DNA from 2 places in the Limosilactobacillus secundus genome. Region 2 is predicted to be linked to the other one. Evidence: predicted binding sites of a transcription regulator. Region 2 holds the regulator's gene; the other holds the start of a gene.
What was found. Region 2 encodes Rex, which represses fermentation and respiration genes when NADH is low (regulators of the CRP and FNR family bind a similar motif). Its sites were predicted from a motif close to TTGTGAANTANTTCACAA; they were not measured.
Positions count from the first base shown of each region.

Region 1: LMB57_RS07050 (glycerol dehydrogenase) is a predicted target of Rex. The motif match lies at 9,575-9,592, and genes of this name have one in related genera.

Region 1 is NZ_JAJGUA010000039.1:7,221-18,377, forward strand. It holds gene hisS (histidine--tRNA ligase) at 1-1,142, shown strand, start outside; gene LMB57_RS07015 (helix-turn-helix domain-containing protein) at 1,266-1,760, opposite strand; gene LMB57_RS07020 (NAD(P)H-hydrate epimerase) at 1,864-2,502, opposite strand; gene LMB57_RS07025 (L,D-transpeptidase) at 2,852-4,237, opposite strand; gene LMB57_RS07030 (L,D-transpeptidase) at 4,754-5,410, shown strand; gene LMB57_RS07035 (hypothetical protein) at 5,609-6,190, opposite strand; gene LMB57_RS07040 (D-alanyl-D-alanine carboxypeptidase family protein) at 6,261-7,472, shown strand; gene LMB57_RS07045 (alpha/beta hydrolase) at 7,537-8,391, shown strand; gene LMB57_RS07050 (glycerol dehydrogenase) at 8,433-9,554, opposite strand; gene LMB57_RS07055 (LTA synthase family protein) at 9,713-11,157, opposite strand, start outside.
Region 2 is NZ_JAJGUA010000032.1:41,264-52,420, reverse strand. It holds gene LMB57_RS04935 (pyridoxal phosphate-dependent aminotransferase) at 1-648, shown strand, start outside; gene LMB57_RS04930 (ketopantoate reductase family protein) at 662-1,627, shown strand; gene LMB57_RS04925 (ABC-F family ATP-binding cassette domain-containing protein) at 1,658-3,595, opposite strand; gene LMB57_RS04920 (redox-sensing transcriptional repressor Rex) at 3,835-4,479, shown strand; gene groES (co-chaperone GroES) at 4,714-4,998, shown strand; gene groL (chaperonin GroEL) at 5,090-6,718, shown strand; gene LMB57_RS04905 (APC family permease) at 7,213-8,823, shown strand; gene LMB57_RS04900 (APC family permease) at 8,908-10,746, shown strand; gene LMB57_RS04895 (hypothetical protein) at 10,774-11,034, shown strand; gene LMB57_RS04890 (MarR family winged helix-turn-helix transcriptional regulator) at 11,155-11,157, shown strand, end outside.

The sequences.
Region 1 (11,157 bases), on a different contig from region 2:
ACTATCATGTTTTTTCACGGAATGTGGGTGATACTTCAGATATTGTTGAAAAAGAAATGTACGATTTCCATGATAAGGGTGATCGTCATATTGCATTGCGTCCAGAGGGGACAGCTGGAGTAGTACGGGCTTATGTAGAAAATAAGCTCTATGGTCCAGAATATCCTAAACCTTATAAAGTTTATTACATGGGACCAATGTTTCGGTATGAACGACCACAATCAGGGCGACAACGTGAATTCCACCAAATTGGAGTTGAGGCATTAAACAATGAGTCACCACAGATTGATGTGGAAGTTATTTCAATGGCAATGGCTCTCTTTAAGAAGTTTGGGGTACCAAATGTTAAATTAGTTATTAATACCCTTGGGGATAAGAAAGTTCGTGAAGATTACCGTGAAGCATTAATTAACTATTTGAAGCCTCACTATGATGAATTGAGTAAAGACTCTCAAGAACGTTTATATAAGAATCCATTGCGTGTGCTTGATAGTAAGGATGAAGGTGATAAGAAGATTGTTGCGGAAGCACCATCAATCCTTGATTATCTTGATGAAGAGTCCCAAGCTTACTTTGACGAAGTGCAGGCACTATTAAATAAATTAGGAATTGACTTTGAAATTGACACTAATATGGTGCGGGGATTAGATTACTATAACCATACTATTTTTGAAATTATGTCAGACTCACCAGTATTTGGTGGGGGTTACACAACTGTTTGTGCAGGGGGCCGTTATAATGGTTTGATTAGCCAGCTTGGTGGTCCTGAAGAAGGTGGAATTGGCTTCGGAATGGGTGTCGAACGGTTAATGCTCTTACTCCAAGAAGAAAATCCTGCATTTGCTCCTCAAGATCAACTAGATGTCTTCTTCGCTAGTGCTGATCAGCAGGGGGATGAAATGGCATTTGAAGTCCTCAGTAAAATTCGTCAGCAAGGAATTGTGGCTGATAAAGATTACAGTGGAGTAAAAGTTGGTAAGCAGATCAAAGAAGCTTTCCGTCGTAATGCAAAATATTTTGCAGTGTTTGGCGCTCGTGAAGTTGAAGAAGGAACTTTCCAATTAAAGAATGCTGCTACTAAGGATGCAACAACTATTAAAGTTAGCGATTTTGTAGCAAATCCAGCAGAATATTTGAAATAACTAAAATAAAAGCGAGCGGGAAAGTACTTTCTTAATAAGGCTAGCCGCCACTAAAAAAGGCAGAAACTAAGAGATCATAGAAAAGTTCTCTTAGCCTCTGCCTTTTTTGAATAGGATATTATTTTAACGGCAAATATTTCCAAGGGCGTTATAATTTACATCGCGGGTTGCATAATCCTCTATTAGCTTGTTTACAAGGCGATCTAATTCTCGTTGTTCATTTTCACTCAATGTGTGGTAAGCAGCTTCAGCAATTTTGTCTCGACGCTTTAGCAGATTATCAGCAACTTCGATACCTTCTGTGTTAAGTTGAATTTTGTAGTCCTCCTCGTTAATTGGGGTGGTAGTTGCCAAGTTGTTTGTTACTAATGCTTTAGTAGCATCTTCAAGGTCACTTGGCCGGTAATCGAAGTCGTAAATTAGTTGTTTGCTAGTTAAACCGTCATCATGTTTACGTAAAATCCGGAGAAGACGGTGAAAATTGTGACGATCAGGAAAACCTGGTAAGCAATAATCACCATGACGTTCTTCTTCAATGTGTACTTGGCACTTCAACATTGATTGGTATTTTTCAAAATTTTTAACATCTATAAATAATTTGGTTGTTAACTCTGACATATTATTTACCTCCAAATTAGTTCACTGAAACGTTCGTCACTTATTATAATAATATTAATATTAAGTGATTAATAGTAAAACGGCTCGGTAAATAATATTCCAATCAGTCTACTGCATAGGTTCCCATATCATTTGCGACGACAACATTTCCTGCGTAATCTTTTCCGTCATTCTTGGTTAAGCCAACTTTATTATAGGCAAAAGTTACGGTTGTAGTAGCTCTGACAGCAGTTCCCATTACTTCTCCAGTATCAGTATTAACTCCTGATGGCATATCTACCGCAATGACAACCGCATTAGTTTTATTAATCGCATTAATCGCATCAGCATAAGTTCCTTTTACTGCACGATCGATTCCGATTCCAAACATGGCATCGACAATTAATGTTGCCTTATTAAGGACAGCGAGATCAGCGGTTTCGGGAATTTGATAATATTGAGCGATTTTTTCTTGTGTTTGGTGTTCAGCAGATGCATGTTTAGGATTACCGATGTTGAGGATTGTTACATGGACACCAGCAATATGCAGCAAACGTGCAATGGCTATTCCATCCCCGCCATTATTTCCACTACCAGCAACTACTACCACATCTTTTAGTGCAATTGGAAAAGCATGTAAAATTTCATCGCGAACGGCTAATGAAGCTCGTTCCATTAACACAAGGGAAGGGATACCGATTGTATTAATGGTGTAAGAATCGTAATATCGCATTTCTTCTGCAGTAACAATTTTGTCAGTCATAATCTAAGCCTCCTAAGATTAAGATACATTTTTAATGTACCACTATTTTAGAATCATGAGATGCAAAGGAGAATTTTTTTACGTATATATTAATTAAGAGAATAAAAAGTAAGCTAGCTTGTGAGTTTTTCGCCACACTCCGGTTAAATATTTTACTTAAAATAATAGGGACTGTGACATAAGTTAAGTTACTTTTATAAAAAGCAAATACGCAGTACAACAATGGCCTCTAATGTCCGGCAAAAACCGAACGTTAGAGGCCTATTGTTGCTTGCGGGGGCTCCCAGAGGCTAGCTTCGCGTCGAAAAACGAAGTCACAAGTGACTTCTGTCTCGCTCCCTTTAGAGTATTAATAAATAATAACGGGTTCATTTTGCTTTAACTCATGGAAGGCTTGACCAGCCACACTTGGTTGCATATTAATACAACCGTGCGAACCATCGCTTAGGTAAGCAGTCTTAGACCAATTGTGACGCCAACTTGCATCGTGGAAGCCACATCCTGTTAAAGTAAACGGCGACCAATAATTAACTTTACTTGCATAACTTGATCCATCATCGTTTTGACCACGGAGAACGGAAGGACTTTGTTGGTACATGATATACCAGACTCCCTTTGGCGTTTTGTTGCCTTCATTATTAGTTCCGCTAACGATATCTGTTTCAAGGACACATTTACCATCTTTGTAGAAATAAGCTCGTTGGTCAGCTAATGAAACCTCAGCATAAGTGTCGCCAATACCATTATTGGATGTAACATTGTAGCCGAGTCCAGCAGTGTTATAGCCTTTCCCTTCAATATCGTGTTTGCCATCAACTTCTTGACGACCATCGATAATTGCTTTAGTTAATGAATTACCAGCTTTTTTCTCGCTAATTTTCCAACCATAGGAACCATTAGCTGTAGTGGTAATTTCTGCTCCAGAATGGGTTTTAAATTTAAATGGTTTATCAAGAGTTGCATGTTTTTCATTGATTTTCTTTACTTGTTTATTTAAGGCTGTGGTGTCGAAATGATACTTGCCGTTTTGATAAGTTGCCCGGGTAATAATTTGATTGGTAGTGAGGCTATACTTTTCATTTTGAACAAGGTAAGTAACTTTCTTCCCTTTTAGCTTACTTAACTGTTTTTCCTCGTTTTTAACAATTTTACTATTTGCGGTAATCGGCTGTTCCTTATGTAAAGTAATGTTAATTTTAGTACTTCCTGCTTGATTATTTAGTTGATTAACAGCATTTTGTAAATCATATTTATTACCCTTAACTGCAGGAACTATAGAAATTTTCTCATTTTGGTAGATTGCGTAAGCATCAACGGGAGCTTTACGACCTGTGTTGAGCTGATGTATCTTGTTAGTTAATTTGTTTTTAGCAATATTAAGCGAATCTTGATCAAAGTTATCTGGCTTTATTGATAAGTTTCTTGCTTGATGTGATGGAAAAAATGTAAACTGCTTTTTTAGTGCTTGATTAAATTTTTGTTCATCATTATTGCTAAAATTAGCCTTCATGGATTTAGTTTGGTAAACTAGCTTATTGTCAACATATACCTTGGTTGCTCCTGAGGTCCCCTTTACCTTATCAAAAGCTTGCTTGGCTGTTAGTCCCCCAACGGCAACGTTATTGATGGTTACGTTTTTATTGAAATGATTTTTCTGGTGAACAGTCATCCCCGCAATCATTATAATTAATAATGCTCCTATTCCTGCTATCCAGTATTTAATATATGAATGCATTGTACCTTCCTCAAATCGAAAATAAATAATTACGTTCCTATCTTAGCATGGAAAAGTGATAACTCAATAAAGAATTTATAAAGTTACAGTGTTCTTAAATAACGATCAATACCATCTAAAAGAAACTTAAAAAATAAACAAATATTTAATAGCAGAAATACTTTGAAGAAGACCCGCCAATTAATTATTTTTAATGAAAAGTGAAAAAGATCATAAATAATAACTAAAAGAATAAAAAGGATGTTGGCTCGTAAAATATCCTTTGACCATTTATGGTTGATGGTATACGACCAAATATTTGATATGAATGAAAAAATTGATGTCATAATAGAATCCTCACGATTATTACGCAAGATTTGCATAAATGATAGCAACAATAAAGAAAAAGATAGCAGTTAAGTATGAAACTTTAAGATTATCTCGCATTTTGTACACCTTTTTTAAAGTATATTGAATAAAAAATTCCCTATAATTATAATAGTGATGTTTTGAATTATCTGTAAAGGAGAAATTAATTTGAACTTACGAGTAAAGCATTGGATTTATGGAATATTTTGCTTATTAGTAGCAATAATTGCAATTGGTCCAGAATTACGTGCTACTTCGAATGCCCATCCCCAAAAAGCAGTAGTTGAATCGCAAGTAAAAGAAAAACCAACACAAGAAAAGGAACTCGATAATAGTGAAAGTCATATGCGAACCCCAATTGATTGGCATAAGTCATCGGAAACAGTTCCGTATCCAGATTTAAATAAAGTGAAGGACTTCTGGATTAAAGTTGACTTAAAAAATAATCGGACATATTTGTATGATGGTTCAAAAGTTATTTATACAATGTATAGCACAGGTGGAATTTATAAAAAAGATCCTAAAACTGGTAAGCTGAAAAGTGCGACCCCGACAGGAACATTTTATGCTCAACAAGAGCGAGGAGATAGCTTTTTTAATCAATCGTTGAAAGAGGGAGCTAATTACTACGTTTCTTGGAAGAATCATGGAGAATACTTGTTCCATAGTGTTCCGACTAAAGCGGACGGAAAATATAATGAACAAGAAGCTGCTAAACTTGGAAAAACGCAGGGTTCACACGGATGTATTCGGCTTTCGGTGCCAGACGCTCAATGGATGGAAAAGAATTTGCCAGTCGGTACTAAGGTTGAGATTGTTGGCTAATTGTGTAGCGCTAAAATCTTAAAGGTAATCAAGAGTAGATCAATTATTAGAAAGAAGAAAATTATTTGAGTGATTGAAATTTTGATTAATGGGATGAAGTATGTAAGAAGATTATAAAAGCTAATTATAATTAGCAAAATAAAATTACTTCCAAGTAAGTGATTAAAAAAATGTCCATGTTTTAGGCGTGAAATCATATTAATAGTCCTCCTTAACTATTAAGAGTGTGTTTTCAGGCAAAGTTTGAAGCCATTTAGCATCGGGGGTTGACACCTGGATAGTATTTTCAATTTTAGATGCTTTTCGTAGGTTGCGTGAGGCCTGATGATTATTCATATCTGTAACGGGTGTTTCAATGTAGTTCCCGTTAGTCACTCCTAACCAATTCTTAGCGATAGCTTGCTGAGAACCATTAATATGATAAATTTGCTGCCCTTGAGCATGAAGTAAGCGGAAAGGATTTTTTTGTGCTGGTAGATTAATCTGTGCGTGGATAATGTAAATAACTTGTCGCTTATTTGAGTTGATAACTAGAATTCTTTTTGCTTGCTTGATAGCGACCAATTCAATAGGAGTGTTATCGATCTTGGGGTATGTCCAATTTTCAGAGGAACGGTGAATATTAGGGGTACGAAGCCGATTTTGGTTAAGAATTTGACTTGTTTTGCTAGCCTGGGGAATAAAACTAGCAGCATTATATATACAAAGATTAAAAATTAGAACAAAAATAAGGAATAGACCAGTTGAGATGAAAAGCAGAGATTTAAGTTCTTTATTCATAATGAATTCCTTTATTATTTATTATTAAGTTTATCTTACCGTACTTGAAGAAAATAGGAGAATAGATTTTATGAAAAAATTGACAGTTTTTATTTTATCTCTATTCATGATGCTAATGGTGGGAAGTCAATCCGTATTAGCAAATAATCGAATTGATGCTTCTGCAGCGATCATGGCTGATGCTTCAACAGGGCAAATTATCTATAAGCAAAATGTAGATAAGGCTCTTCCGGTAGCCTCAATTACAAAATTATTAACCATTTTAGTAATAGAAGATGAAATCCAACAGAAGCAACTTTCGTGGGATACTCAAGTAAAAATAACTCCTGAAATTGCGGCTATTTCTAATGATGCTGCTTATTCTTCAATCGGATTAAAATCTGGTCACTCTTATTCAGTTCGGACATTAATCAATGCAGCCCTTGTAAAGTCAGCTGATGGGGCTACTGTCGCACTTGCAACAGCTACCGGGGATGGAACCGATGAATTTAATCTTAAAATGATGCAAAAAGCCAAAAAAATTGGAATGACTAAGACAAACATTGTTAATTCGGTCGGATTAGATAATGGAGATATGAAAAGTTTTAAGTTAGCTGACCTTCCTAATAATGCTGCTAATACGATGAGTGCACGGGATGTTGCCATTTTATCGCAATACTTTGTAAAACATTATCCTGAACTTTTGCAAATTACAGCACAAAAAGAAGTAAAATTTCAAATAGCAAAAGATCAAGTTAAGACTGAAAAAAATCTTAATAAGATGTTACCGGGAGAGCAGTATGCTGTAAAAGGGGTAACGATTGACGGACTGAAGACGGGAACCTCTGACAGTGCGGGAGCTTGTTTTGCAAGTACAGGTAAGTACCAGGGCCATCGCATTATTACTGTTATCTTACATTCAAAAGGGAGCAATAAAGATAATCGATTTAAGGCTACTCAGAATTTATATAAGATCCTTAAAACAGAGGATCATTTACAAAAAATAAAAGTTCCATCATCAGTGACAACACGTAAAGTAGCTAATGGGGTTGAAAAAACAATGAAACTCACGCCACAACATGTAACTATCTGGAGTCCGTACGATACAAAAACGAACTATACGATTGGAACACAATATAAAAAGAAAAAACTAGAAGCACCCATCTGGAAAGGTGAACGTGTTGGCAGTTTAAGGATAACGAGTGATCAGTTAGAAACGCTTAATGGTGAACCGTTAACTTACTCTTTATACAGTGCTAATGATGTTCGCCGCGGAAACTTTTGGCAACGCCTTCTGCATTAAAATAATTTTTGACTGCATTATTGTTCTTAGGCTTACAATCTAAGTAAAAAAGCGGGTGAAAATTATGAAAAAAAGTCATATTGGAATTGGTGTAGTGATAGTAGTTGTTATCCTGGCAATAATTAGTAGTGCAGTTTGGTGGCAGCAAAAACACAGTAAATATATCCAATCAACAACGCCAACGCTATTCTTTCATGGTGGAGGCAGTAGTTATCATGCAGAAGAGCACATGGTAAACGCTGCTAAAAAAGCCGGGGTAACGAGCACAGTCCTGCGAGCTGATGTTGCTAATAACGGAAAAGTCACCCTTCATGGTTCAATGCATAAAGGAGCCATCAATCCGATTGTTGAGGTAAACTATGATAATAATAGGCAGTTGGATTTTAATAAACACGGTGAATATGCGACAAATGTTGTAAAGATATTACAGAAACGCTATCGCATAACTAAGATTAATATGGTTGGCCATTCCCTGGGAAATATTTCGATTATTTACTATATGTTGCAAAACGGTAAAAAGCAGAATATGCCGCAATTACAAAAACAGGTTGATATCGCAGGCCATTTTGCTGGCTTGAATTTTAAACAGGTACCTGCTGCTATTCGGCAACCAGTTGGAATGAAATTAAATAAAGATGGGAAGCCAAACGAAATGAATGCCACATATCGTCAAATGACAAAAGTACGGCAAATTTATCCGAAAGGCCAAGTAGCAGTTCTTAATATTATTGGTGATATTGGCAATCGTTCAGATGGAACTGTTGATAATGCATCTTCGTTGTCACTTAAATATTTAGTGGCTGCTCGTGCAAAATCATACCGTGTTCTAAAAATAACAGGAAAAGATGCTCAACATTCGAAACTTCATAATAATGCTCAAGTTGATAAGGCATTGATTAATTTCTTATGGGGTAAATAATAAAAAATCAGACGCAGAAAAATTCCGCGTCTGATTTTTTGTTACATTTGGCTATGATGACAATGGTGACTATTTAAATATTGTTTAGTATATGCATCAACTGCTCGTAATGCTTGAGCAACATCATCTGGAGTTACCTTAAATGGCAAACGATCCATAGTATCTTGTTCTGAACAGGCGGCTTTTCCAGCATTGAGCAATTCTTCATCAGTGACATTTTCTAAATGTAAATCAGCAAGAGTAGTTGGCAGCCCTAAAGAAAGAATAAATTGGAAGTATTTGTTATAACGTTCTTGATCAGCGCCTTCAAGCATTAATTGGGTAAGAGTTCCGTATGCGACTTTTTCACCGTGTGTAAAATCATGAGTCTCTTCTAAAATTGTTAAGCCATCATGAATAGCATGGGCACCAGATAAACCACCACTTTCAAAACCGAGACCACTCATCAAGGTATTAGCCTCAACAATATTAGCAAATGCTGGTGTAACAACATGTGCTTCTGCATCAGCTACTGCTAGGTGCGAGTAATTAAATAATGTTTCTTCACACTTCTGAGCGATTGCATTTCCGACAAGGGTTTGTTTTTCACCAAGCATTGTATCGCTATTAGCTTTAGCAACTGCTTGTGCTTCAACATTGGTAGCTAAAGCATCAGCAATACCTGAAATTAACATTCGAACAGGGCCATTAGCGATAACTTGAGTATCAACTAAGACCAAGTCAGGATTTTGGTTGTAGAAACGATAATGGTCAAATCCACCGTCATCAGTATAGATTACTGAGAGACGTGAACAAGGAGCATCATTTGAAGCCAATGTTGGCATAATTACAACTGGTAAATGGAGATTGTCGGCAATCGCTTTGGCGGTATCAACTGTTTTACCACCACCAAGACCATAAACGACGGTTACATTATTTTCTTTACCGATTTCTGTGACCCGGTTTACTTCGTTAGTGGATGATTCACCATTAAATTGAACACGGGTGACATCATAACCACTTTCTTGAAGATATTGTTCAAAACGCTTACCTACAATTTTATAGACTGTTTCGCCAGCCAATAATAATGGCTTTGTGCCAAAGTTTTTAAGATACTTATCACTTTCAAAAAGAACACCTTTGCCTTGAATGTAAGATGATGGTGAGCCAAATTCTTCAACCATAAAAATCCCTCCATTATTCTTTGTGTACAGATTAACAATATCACTTTTATTAATGGAGAGAAAGTTTAGCTGACTGAAATTAGCTTAAACTTAAAAAAATAGAGCCTAGGTAGAACACAGTGCTCTGCTAGACTCTACTATTCTATTTTGTACCTTTACTACTTATTATTAGCGTCTGGGTTAGTGATCTTAATACGGTTGGAATCAGTGGAAGAATGGTTTTGCTCAGGGGCGTCAGTGCTGTAGTCATCTACAGTTGAACGATCCCCATTTTCTGAGTAAATACTTGTTGATTTAATTCCTTTCTTCTTCTCAATTTGCTGTGCTCGTTTTAGACCATTTGAATAATTGTAATCAGCTGGGTTAACATTTTTAAACCCTTTTGGATGGTAGAACCGCAAGAGATTTTTTTCGTTTAACGAATCAGAAAGGGTTAATTCCTCATTTACAAAATCTTGATCTTTCTTTAACTTCTCTTGCTGCTTTTTGGTAAGTTTAGCTTCTTTACCAGTTTTATTATTGTAAATTGTTCCGCCCACACTAGTATAAGTTGGCGTAACAAAATCCCGATTACGGAAGGCAACCACTTGATTATGCTTGCTAGAAAAGAGATCGGTTCCGAATTGAATGTAGCGTTTACTGCTAATTCCTAATAAGTGAAGGAGGGTTGGAAGAACATCAACTTCCCCACCATAGGTATGATAAACTTTTCCGTGACCCGTACCAGGGATGACAAACATTAGCGGCACACGTTGAAGTTGAGCGTTATCGAAGTCTGTCCAATCATCGGCACTCTTTCCCAGAACACTTGCTAAGGAAGTATTCTCACTATTTGAAATCCCATAATGGTCACCATAGATCATTATGATTGATTTCTTGTCAAGACCAGTCTTTTGAAGATAATTAAAGAATTCTTGAATTGATTGATCCAGATAATGAGCAGTTACAAAGTAATTATCGACGTTACTGTCCCCAGTATTAGTAGTTTGGAAGTTTGGATCTTTATCCTCATCATCAAGCGTGTAAGGGAAGTGGTTAGTAACAGTGATATATTTCGCGTAGAATGGTTGCTGTAAACTTTGAAGATACTTGATGGAGTTTTTAAATAATAACTTATCTTTAAGTCCATATCCGGTAGCTTTGTCTCCAGAAGTATCATAATAACTAGCATCAAAGAAGTACTGATAGCCTAAATTTTTGTATACATTATTGCGGTTCCAGAAACTAGCAACATTTCCATGGAGGACTGCACTCGTGTAACCGGCACGTTGATTAAGAATAGCTGGAGCGCCTTGGAAGGTATTATCGCTTCCGAGTGTGGCAAATAAAGATCCTTGTGGCAAGCCAAATGTACTAGTCTCTAAAAGGTTTTCCGCATCACTAGTTTTACCTTGACCGACTTGATGGAAGAAATTATCAAACGAGTAGGTATCCTTGCCATTATAAAGCGAGTTAAGGAATGGGGTAACTTCTTGCCCGTTGATCTTCTTGTTAATCAAAAATTGTTGGAAACTTTCAAGGTGAATGATAATCACGTTACGTCCTTTAGCAATTCCATACATTTGTGGATTAGCCGGAGCGTAGTGCTTGTCAGTAAATTTCT
Region 2 (11,157 bases):
AATCCAACGGGGGCTGTAGCTACTCCCGAGTTTTATCGAGAACTCGTTGCGTGGGCCAAGAAGTATCACGTGGGTATTATTAGTGATTTTGCCTATGGCGCAATTGGCTTTGATGGTCAAGCGCCAGTTAGTTTTATGGAAACACCAGGCGCTAAAGATGTGGGAATTGAATTTTATACCTTTTCTAAGACGTTCAATATGGCAGGCTGGCGAATCGCATTTGCAGTTGGTAATGCAGATATTATTGAAGCCTTAAACTTAATTCAAGACCATTTATTTGTTAGCCTTTTTCCCGCCTTACAGGAAGCTGCTATTGATGCCTTGACGCTACCACAGCGTGATGAGGCAATTACAGAAATCGTTGGTCGTTATGAAGAAAGACGGAATGCCTTTATTAATGCGGCGGAAAAAATTGGCTGGCATGCCATTGCTCCCCAGGGTACCTTTTATGCTTGGATGCCGGTTCCAAAGGGTTATACCAGTGAAAGCTTTGCAGACTTATTATTGGACAAAGCTGGCGTGGCAGTAGCACCCGGCAATGGCTTTGGCAAACATGGTGAAGGTTATGTGCGGATTGGCCTTTTGATTGAACCAGCACGATTAACGGAAGCCGTTAAGCGGATTGCTAAACTGAATTTATTTAATTAAGGAGGAAAAGATTATGGCTTTGAAATATACGGTTTTAGGTGCAGGGGCAATGGGACTACGATTTGGCGTATTGCTTCAAGAACTGGCTGGCGCTAAGGTTGATTTTGTTGATAACTGGGCTCCCCAAGTTGAAACTATTAAACAACAGGGTGGGGTTTACGTTTCTCGGGACCATGAAAATCGTCACCTTGTCCCGATTAATATTTATTCACCAGAAGAATATGATGGTGATCCAGATGTGTTTATCGTTTTTGCTAAGCAGATGACGCTCAGTGATTTGTTACAACGCAGTGCTCATTTCTTCCATCCTGACCATCAATATGTCTTTTCGGGAATGAATGGCATGGGACATATTGAAAAAATTAACCACTATTTTCCTAAAGAACATGTCGTAGCCGGTACTTGTTTAATCGGGACGGTTCTTAATAAGGCGGGGGATGTGGACTTTATTGGTAAACCTGGTGCTGGTTCGATCAACCTAGCTCCCCAAGTCGGCGAACCAGATGAGCGGGTAAAACAAATTGTTGAGGACTTTACCACGGCGAATATTAATCCCCATCTTAATGATAATTTTTATGGGACCCTCCTAACAAAAGTAGTCTTCAATTCTGTTATTAATACGATCTGCACGCTTTTTGAGATTCAAATGGGGCAATTTATTGATTATGATGGTGCAGAAAAGCTTGGTAAGCAGCTAATTAATGAAGCATTCGATGTTGCAGAACGGGCTGGCATCCAGCTCTTAAGTACCCGTGAAGAGGAGTGGCAAACAATAAAGTATGTCAGTGAAGTTACCAATCCGCTTCATTACCCATCAATGTACCAAGATATGAGTAAAAATCGACCAACAGAAGTCGATTACATTAATGGGTACATTTATGACCTAGGTAAGAAGTATAACTATGAGGCATCAACTCATGACTTTTTACGTAATTTGGTTCATCTGGCAGAGAATACGCGTAAATTTCGACAAAACTAAAAGAAGAAGCGGAAAGGTCCGCTTCTTCTTTTAGTTTTCTTGATCAAATTCTTCCAGTTTTTCTGCTGCTTCTGTCCATGCAAGTTCAACTTCTTCAGATTTAGCTGACAGTTCATCAAGTTTTTTCTGGAGATCGGTTAATTTTCCAATATCCGTAGCAATCTCTGGCTGGCTCATTTGTTCTTGAATTGCAGTTTGCTTTTTTTCTAATTCTGCCATCTGTTGTTCAAGCTCATCAACTTGTCGCTGGATTTTGCGCCGAGCACGCTGCTGTTCTTTGCTTTGCTGATAAGATTGCTTGCCAGCTGGTGCTTTAGCAGTATTGTTGGGATTAGGTGAAGTGGTTTCAGGTGAACTTTCTTTTTCCTTAGCAATTAGGTAGTCATCATAATTGCCTTCGTAATGTTTAATTCCATCATGTTCCATTGCTAAGATATCGGTTGCAACCTGATTAATAAAGTAACGGTCGTGAGAAATAAAGAGAACAGTTCCGCTAAATTCGTTAATTGCATTTTCAAGAACTTCGCGACTATCAATATCTAAGTGGTTAGTAGGTTCATCAAGGATAAGAAAATTAATCGGTTTAAATGAGAGTTTAGTTAACTCCAATCGTGCCTTTTCACCACCAGATAGGTCATGAACGACTTTATAAACATCATCACCAACGAATAAGAAACTACCTAATAATGAACGAATATCTTTTTCAGGTACTTCTGGATGGTCATCCCATACTTCTTCTAAAACTGTTTTATTTGGATGTAATTGTTGCTGTTCCTGGTCGTAGTAACCGATATCGAGGTTAGCACCGAGTTTAATTGTTCCACTAATTAACGGAATTTTATGGAGAATAGATTTAAGTAAAGTTGACTTTCCGATTCCATTTGGTCCGATAATCCCAACGCGCTGTGGCTTGCGGACATTAAATGAAAGCGGCCCAGCAAGGATCTGTTCATCGTAGCCAACTTTTGCCTGCTCTACATCAAGAACTTCATTTCCACTATCTTTTTCAGAATGGAATTGGAAATGAATTGATTTATCATCAGTTTCTGGACGCTCAAGCCGCTCCATTTTTTCTAATTGCTTTCGTCGCGCCTGAGCACGTTTAGTTGTTGAAGCGCGAACAATATTTCGATTAACAAAGTCTTCTAACTTGGCAATCTTTTTTTGTTGTTGGTCATAGTGTTTCCACTCTGCTTGTAATCGTTCTTGCTTGTGTTTAACAAATTGCGTGTAGTTACCAGTATAGTGGGTGAGCGTTTTATTATCGAGATCATAAACATCGCTGACAACCCGATCTAAGAAGTAACGGTCGTGAGAGACGATAAGCAATGCGCCTTGATAACTTTTAAGATAATCTTCTAACCATGAAAGAACGTTCATGTCAAGGTGGTTAGTCGGTTCATCTAGAATCAAAAGTCCAGGTGCTTGCAGAAGAATCTTTGCTAAGGCGAGTTTAGTTTTTTGCCCTCCTGAAAGGGAATTAATTGGCGTATCATAACTATCTTCGCCAAAGCCAAATCCATGTAAAATTCCCCGCATCCGTGATTCGTATTCAAAACCACCCTGCTTTTTAAAGGCAGTTTGTAAATTATCGTATGTTGAAAGAATTTGTTGATAATTACTAGCGGCACTGTCGAGGTCGGCTAGTTGCTGTTCAAGATCATGAATTTGTGTTTCCAGTTTGTGGAGAGGAGCAAAAACGGTATCTAATTCAGTCCAAATGCTATTTTGACTATCGAGTCCTTGATTCTGAGCCAAATAACCAATTGTCAAATCTTTAACCTTCGTAATTGTTCCTTCATCTGGTTCGGTGATTCCAGCGATCATTTTTAACAAGGTCGTCTTACCAGCACCGTTACGCCCAACAAGCGCAGTACGGCCATGCTCTTGGATTTGCATGTTCATATTGTGAAATAAAACGTCCGCGCCAAATCGACGCACAACGTCATTTGTCTGTAAAAGTAACATATTGAAACCTCATTTAATTCGTTATTTAATATGGTTTTATTTTAGCAGATTTTTAATTTTAAATAAAAAGTTGAAAATATTTTTGTATTTTAGTTCACAAAAAAGGGTTTAATTGCTAGAATATACTCAGACTTAAATTTCACAAAGTAAAGATTAGTAACATTATCCTTATCAAAAACTTAGTAATTAGTTGGCAAACTAGGTTGAGAAGGGCTTATTTTAGGAGGAACAAAAGTAGAATGGCTAATAAAAAGATTCCACGCGCGACTGCGAAACGGTTGCCAATATATTTCCGGTATTTAAATGTATTGAAAGACGCAAACAAGCAACGGGTATCATCAACTGAACTTTCGGAGGCTGTGCAAGTTGATTCGGCAACGATTCGTCGTGACTTTTCATATTTTGGTGAATTAGGTAAGCGGGGATACGGTTATGACGTTGAAAGTCTATTAAAGTTTTTTAAAGGAATCTTGCACCAAGACTCATTAGTTAGTGTTGCCTTAGTCGGGGTTGGTAGTTTGGGAAGTGCCTTGTTAAACTTTAACTTCCACCAAGATACCAACTTACGGATCAGTGCGGCATTTGATACTAAACCAGAATATGCTAATACAGTCAAAAGTGGTATTCCAATTTACCCATCCGAGGATATGGTCAAGCAATTAAAAGAGCAACAGATTGACGTTGTTATTCTAACCGTTCCTGGAATCAAGGCCCAACATGTTGCAGACCAATTAGTTGAAGCTGGTGTGAAGGGAATTCTTAACTTTACTCCTGTTCGTTTATCTGTGCCTAAAAATGTTCAAGTTCAAAACATTGACTTAACAAACGAACTTCAAACATTGATTTACTTCATTAAAAATTATACTGAAGATTCAATTGAATAAATTAAGAGAGCATTGGTTTGATGAAAGCGTTCAACCAATGCTTTTTGTTTACTAAATTATTAATAAAAGTCATGGATTGTAGGTAGGATCCCTTAAGTTTTAAAAAATGGTCAAAAAAAGTCAAAGTGTTTTTGTTGCATTTTGAAGAGAACATGTTATATTTAAACATGTGATTAGCACTTGATGAACTTGAGTGCTAAAAATAAAATTTATTAACAAGATGGAGGGATTAACGTGTTAAAACCATTAGGAGATCGCGTTGTTCTAAAAGCTGAAACTGAAGAAGAAAAGACAGTTGGTGGAATTGTCCTTGCTTCCAATGTGAAGGAAAAGCCAACTACTGGAAAGGTTATTGCCGTTGGAGAAGGTCGTACTTTGGAAAACGGACAAAAGCTTGCTCCAGCTGTTAAGGAAGGCGATCGCGTATTATTTGATAAGTACGCAGGCAATGAAGTAGAATACGACGGTGAAAAGTTCTTAGTTGTTCATGCTAAAGACTTAGTAGCAATCGTTGAATAGTTAAATAAGCGAATTAAGAGCAGGAGACAGAAAGAATAAAATTCCTTCACCGTCTCTTTTAAATAAAGAATTTAATTTTGAGGTGACATAAATGGCAAAAGAAATTAAGTTTTCTGAAGATGCACGGAGCGCTATGCTCAGTGGTGTTGATAAATTAGCTGATACTGTTAAGACAACGATGGGTCCAAAGGGACGGAATGTTGTTTTGGAACAAAGCTATGGCACACCAACTATTACTAATGATGGTGTAACTATTGCTAAGAGCATTGAACTTGAAAACCAATTTGAAAATATGGGTGCAAAGTTAGTAGCCGAAGTTGCTTCAAAGACTAACGATATTGCCGGTGATGGTACTACAACTGCTACTGTTTTAACTCAAGCAATTGTTAATGCTGGTATGAAGAACGTTACCTCTGGTGCAAATCCAGTTGGTATTCGTCGTGGTATTGACAAGGCTACTGAAGTTGCTGTTGAAGCTTTGAAGAAGATGTCACACGATGTAAAGACAAAGGATGATATTGAACAAATTGCTTCTATTTCAGCCGCTAATCCAGAAGTTGGTAAGTTAATTGCTGATGCAATGGAAAAGGTTGGCCATGATGGTGTAATTACTATCGAAGATTCTCGTGGAGTTGACACTAGTGTTGACGTTGTTGAAGGAATGAGCTTTGACCGTGGTTACATGTCACAATACATGGTAACTGATAACGACAAGATGGAAGCAGACCTTGATAACCCATATATTTTGATTACTGACAAGAAGATTAGTAACATCCAAGACATTTTGCCATTACTTCAATCAGTTGTTCAAGAAGGCCGTGCTCTCTTGATCATTGCGGATGACATTACTGGTGAAGCATTACCAACCCTTGTATTGAACAAGATTCGTGGTACCTTTAATGTTGTTGCTGTTAAGGCTCCAGGCTTTGGTGACCGTCGTAAGGCTCAACTTCAAGATATTGCTGTTTTGACTGGGGGTACTGTTATTTCTGATGACCTTGGGATGAGTCTTAAGGACGCTACTGTTGATCAATTAGGTCAAGCCAACAAGGTTACAGTTACAAAGGATACTACTACTATCGTTGATGGTGCTGGTTCAAAGGAAGCTATCCAAGAACGTGTTGACCAAATTAAGCAAGAAATTGCTAAGTCAACTTCCGACTTTGACAAGGAAAAGCTTCAAGAACGTCTTGCAAAGCTTTCAGGTGGGGTTGCCGTTGTTAAGGTTGGTGCCGCAACTGAAACTGAATTGAAGGAAAAGAAGTACCGGATTGAAGATGCCTTGAACGCTACTCGTGCTGCTGTTCAAGAAGGATTTGTTCCTGGTGGTGGAACTGCTTTAATTAACGTAATTCCTGCTCTTGACAAGATTGAAGCCGATGGTGATGAATTAACTGGTATCAATATTGTTAAGGCTGCCCTTGAAGCACCAGTTCGTCAAATTGCTGAAAACGCTGGTGTTGAAGGCTCTGTTATTGTTAATGAATTAAAGAACGAAAAAGAAGGTATTGGTTACAACGCTGCAGATGGCAAGTTTGAAGATATGATCAAGGCTGGTATTGTTGACCCAACAATGGTTACCCGTTCTGCTCTTCAAAACGCTGCTTCTGTATCAGCATTGCTTCTTACTACTGAAGCAGTTGTTGCTGATAAGCCAGATCCAAATGCTAATAATCAAGGCCCTGCTGCTCCACAAGGCGGCATGGGCGGTATGATGTAATATCACCTGAATAAAATTTAATTTTGTGGGCAGAAAAGATTCTAATGTTTGATTTTCAAATATTAGGATCTTTTTTTTGTTAGAGAAAAATCAATGACGAAAAAATAAGCTATCGAATTGTTAAGCATCTCCCGTTTATACAGTAGAACAAGCAGGTAAGTATGTTCAAAAATACCGATTTGATCGCCCAGAAGAATTAGCTATGAAGAACAAGTGGGGCTGTTTTACCTTTTAACTTGGTTAATGATAAACAACATTAAGTTACCTTTATTATTGATGCTGATATCTTTAAGAATGAGGGGTTAATAGGTTGTCACTCAAACGATAATACTGCCACTGTAATTCTAGTCATAAAAGATTTGCTTCAAATAATAAAGCAGAATAGTAATCCAGTTAAGGCGATTCAACTATAAAGTTAATCTAAAAATCTTAAATTGTGGTAAAGTAAATTAGTATTAATTTTTAACCAAACTATAACTGAAAGGAACTAAGAAATGGAAAAAATGAAGTTCCAGAAGATAACGCTATTTTCTGGTGTAATGCTTGCCTTAAATTCCTTAATTGGTTCAGGATGGTTGTTTGGTGCCGGAACTGCTGCAAAGGTTGCGGGACCAGCTGCTATTTTGTCATGGATCTTGGGAGCAATAATCATTATTAGTATTGCCCTTACTTATGTTGAATTAGGCGCAATGTTTCCAGAAAGTGGAGGAATGAGTCGTTACGCTCAGTATAGCCACGGTCCGTTTTTAGGCTTTATTGCTGCATGGGCAAATTGGATTTCATTAATCACTTTAGTCCCAATGGAAGCAGTAGCCTCAGTTCAATATATGAGTTCGTGGCCGTGGGCATGGGCGAATTGGACCCACCACTTTATGAAAAACGGTAATATTACGACTCCGGGATTGTTAGTTGTATTTGGCTTCATGCTTGTTTTTACTTTGATCAATTTCTGGTCGGTAAAATTGATGACTCGCTTTACTAATTTAATATCAATTTTTAAAATTTTATTACCAACATTGACAATTGTGATGCTTATTGCGGCGGGTTTTCATCCTAGTAATTTTGGTCATAGCGTAACTACTTTTATGCCATATGGTAGTCGATCAATCTTTGAAGCAGCTGCTATTTCTGGAATTATTATGTCTTATGATGCCTTTCAAACGGTAATCAACATGGGGGGAGAAATGATTAATCCTCATAAAAATATCGTGCGAGGCGTATTGATTTCAATGATTATTACCGCTGTGATCTATGTCATGTTACAAGTTGCCTTTATTGGAGCAATTGATCCGAATTTATTAGCGCAAAAAGGATGGCATGGGATTAACTATACATCTCCATTTGCTGATATTGCGATCTTGCTGGGGATGAATTGGCTTGCAATTTTACTATATATGGATGCTTTTGTTTCACCATTTGGAACAGGGGTTGCGTTCGTGGCAACTGCTTCACGAGCATTGGCAGCAATGACTCATACCGGTCATTTGCCCCAATGGTTAGGACGGCTCGAACGGCGGTACATGATTCCGCGGTTTGCCATGGTCGTTGATCTAATTTTAGCGGTAGTAATGGTTAGCCTCTTTAGAAATTGGAGCTTGTTAGCCACTGTAATTACCGGTTCAACTTTAATTGCTTATCTTACTGGTCCCGTTACTGTGATGTCGCTTCGGAAAATGAATGCTAATTTAAAGCGGCCGTTTCATCCCCGTTTTATGTCCTGGTTGGCACCATTTGCATTTATCTTGACGAGCCTTTCAATTTATTGGACAATGTGGCCGACAACTGTTCAGGTGATTGGAGTTATCTTATTAGGCTTACCAATCTATCTTTATTATGAAGTTAAATATCGTCACGCATCAGGGCTACGTGACTTACGCAATAGTTATTGGATGCTGGCTTATCTTGTTTTTATCTCAATAGTTTCTTACATTGGAAGTGAAGGATTTGGCGGCAAGGACTGGTTGAAGTACCCATGGGATTTTGTTGTTATCATCATCTGCTCGCTAGGATTTTATCGGTGGGCTGTGGCTAGCCGGATGAAAAAAATCGATCCTGCGGCAGAAAAGGTTAATGCTAAGGTAAAGATGCCAGAAAAAGATCAATAGATATATTTGTAGGTTGCAAAATTAAAGAATAAATTGTAGTATTGTCACCTACTTAAAAAGTGTAAAAATCAAAGGAGAAATAGTATGTGGCGCTATTTGAAACGTGTTTTAATCGGGAAACCGTTAAAAACCCTTGATGAAGGGCAAACACACTTAACTAAATTTAAAGCATTAGCCATGCTTTCTTCTGACGCAATATCGTCAGTAGCATATGGACCAGAGCAAATTACAACTGTTCTGGTAACTTTATCCGCAGCAGCAATTTGGTATTCAATTCCGATTGCGGCAGTTGTGTTGGTCCTTTTGTTAGCTATCACGTTATCATACCAGCAAATCATTCATGCCTATCCTAGTGGTGGTGGTGCTTATGTCGTTGCCACGCGGAATTGGGGGAGTAATGGGGGATTATTTGCTGGAGGATCATTACTAGTTGACTATATGTTAACGGTGGCTGTTTCAACGACATCTGGAGTTGAAGCGATTACTTCTGCAGTCCCTGCTTTATATAAATTTTCAATTCCAATCGGGATCGTTATTGTTCTTTTAATTATGTTTATGAATTTACGGGGAATGAGTGAAAGTGCAAACTTCCTCACAATTCCGGTATATTTCTTTGTTATTATGATGATTGCGATGGTAGTGTGGGGTGGCTATAATATTGCCACTGGTCATATTCATTACCAGGCAATTGTTGATTATGGAACACCGGTATCGGGAATGTCATTTGTTATACTTATTCGGGCATTCTCGGCTGGTTCGTCATCCTTAACTGGGGTAGAAGCCGTAAGTAATGCTGTTCCTAACTTTAATAAGCCTAAGGAAAAGAATGCTTCAACTACTCTGGCAATTATGAGTGCTATTTTGGCGTTCTTCTTTATTGCCGTTATCTTCTTTAGCTTTTATCTGGGGGTAGTTCCTAATTCACGGACAACAATTCTCTCCCAAATGGCAGCACAAATCTTTGGGGGGCATGGGTTAGGTTTTTACCTGTTGCAACTTTCAACTGCAATGATTTTAGCAGTCGCTGCTAATACTGGTTTCTCAGCCTTTCCAATTCTTGCTTTTAATATGGCAAAAGATAAATATATGCCGCACGCGTTCATGGATCGCGGTGATCGGTTAGGTTACTCCAACGGAATTATTTCATTGGCGATTGGAGCAATTATTTTGATCTTGATCTTTCATGGTCAGACTAATATGTTAATTCCGCTTTATGCAGTGGGGGTATTTGTTCCATTTACTTTATCGCAATCTGGGATGATTATTCACTGGTTTAGAGAACGGGAAGGTTTTTGGTTAGGGAAAGCCTTTATTAACCTAGTCGGGGCCTTGATTTCATTTATCCTTGTTATTTGTTTGTTCTGGCAACACTTTGCAAATGTTTGGCCATACTTAATTATCATGCCGCTGCTTTTATGGATGTTCCATTCGATTCACCGGCACTATGTAAAAGTAGCTGCTCAATTGCGGGTTGCTGAAAAGACGAAAGTTCAATTACATGATTATGATGGAGCAACGGTGATCGTTTTAGTTGGTAATATAACCCGGGTGACGCGTGGTGCAATTAATTACGCTCGGTCAATTGGTGATTATGTCATTGCCATGCACGTTTCATTTGATGAGAATCCAGGAAAAGAGCATAAAACGGCAAATGAATTTAAAGCTGAATATCCAGATGTCCGTTTTGTTGATATTCACTCTTCGTACCGTTCAATTGCTAAACCAACGTTACGGTTCGTTGATGTAATTGCAAAGCGAGCAGAAGCAAGAAATTATTCGACGACTGTTCTTGTTCCGCAATTTATTCCTAAACATCCATGGCAATTGGCCTTGCATAATCAGACTAGTGTTCGTTTACGGGCGTTATTGAATTCCCGAGAGAACATTATTGTTGCTAGCTATAACTACCACCTTCAAGAATAGTTTAATTAGAGAGAAAGTATTGATTTAATGAATAAAAAGCAACTATTATGGGGACTTTTGTTTGCAATTGGCCTTTTTATGGCAGCAAGTTACACTATTGATAATCGTGGTTTTCATTCTGGGATATACGGTATCATTGGCTGTGCGTTGATCTTAATTGCGTATGCAGGAATGAATTGGGAAAAACTGCAATCAAAAGATCAACATACGAGAAAAATTTTAGTGCTTTTAAGCAGTATTTTAGGAATTATCATTGTCCTTGATATTGCTGAGATAATTTTAGGATAATTAAATAAGGTTTATTAAAGAGATTAGGTTAATACAATCCTAGTCTCTTTTTTTGTATTGATTAATAGGATAAATAACACTATAATTTTGTTAGTTAACTAACGAAAAGGAGAAATAAGAATG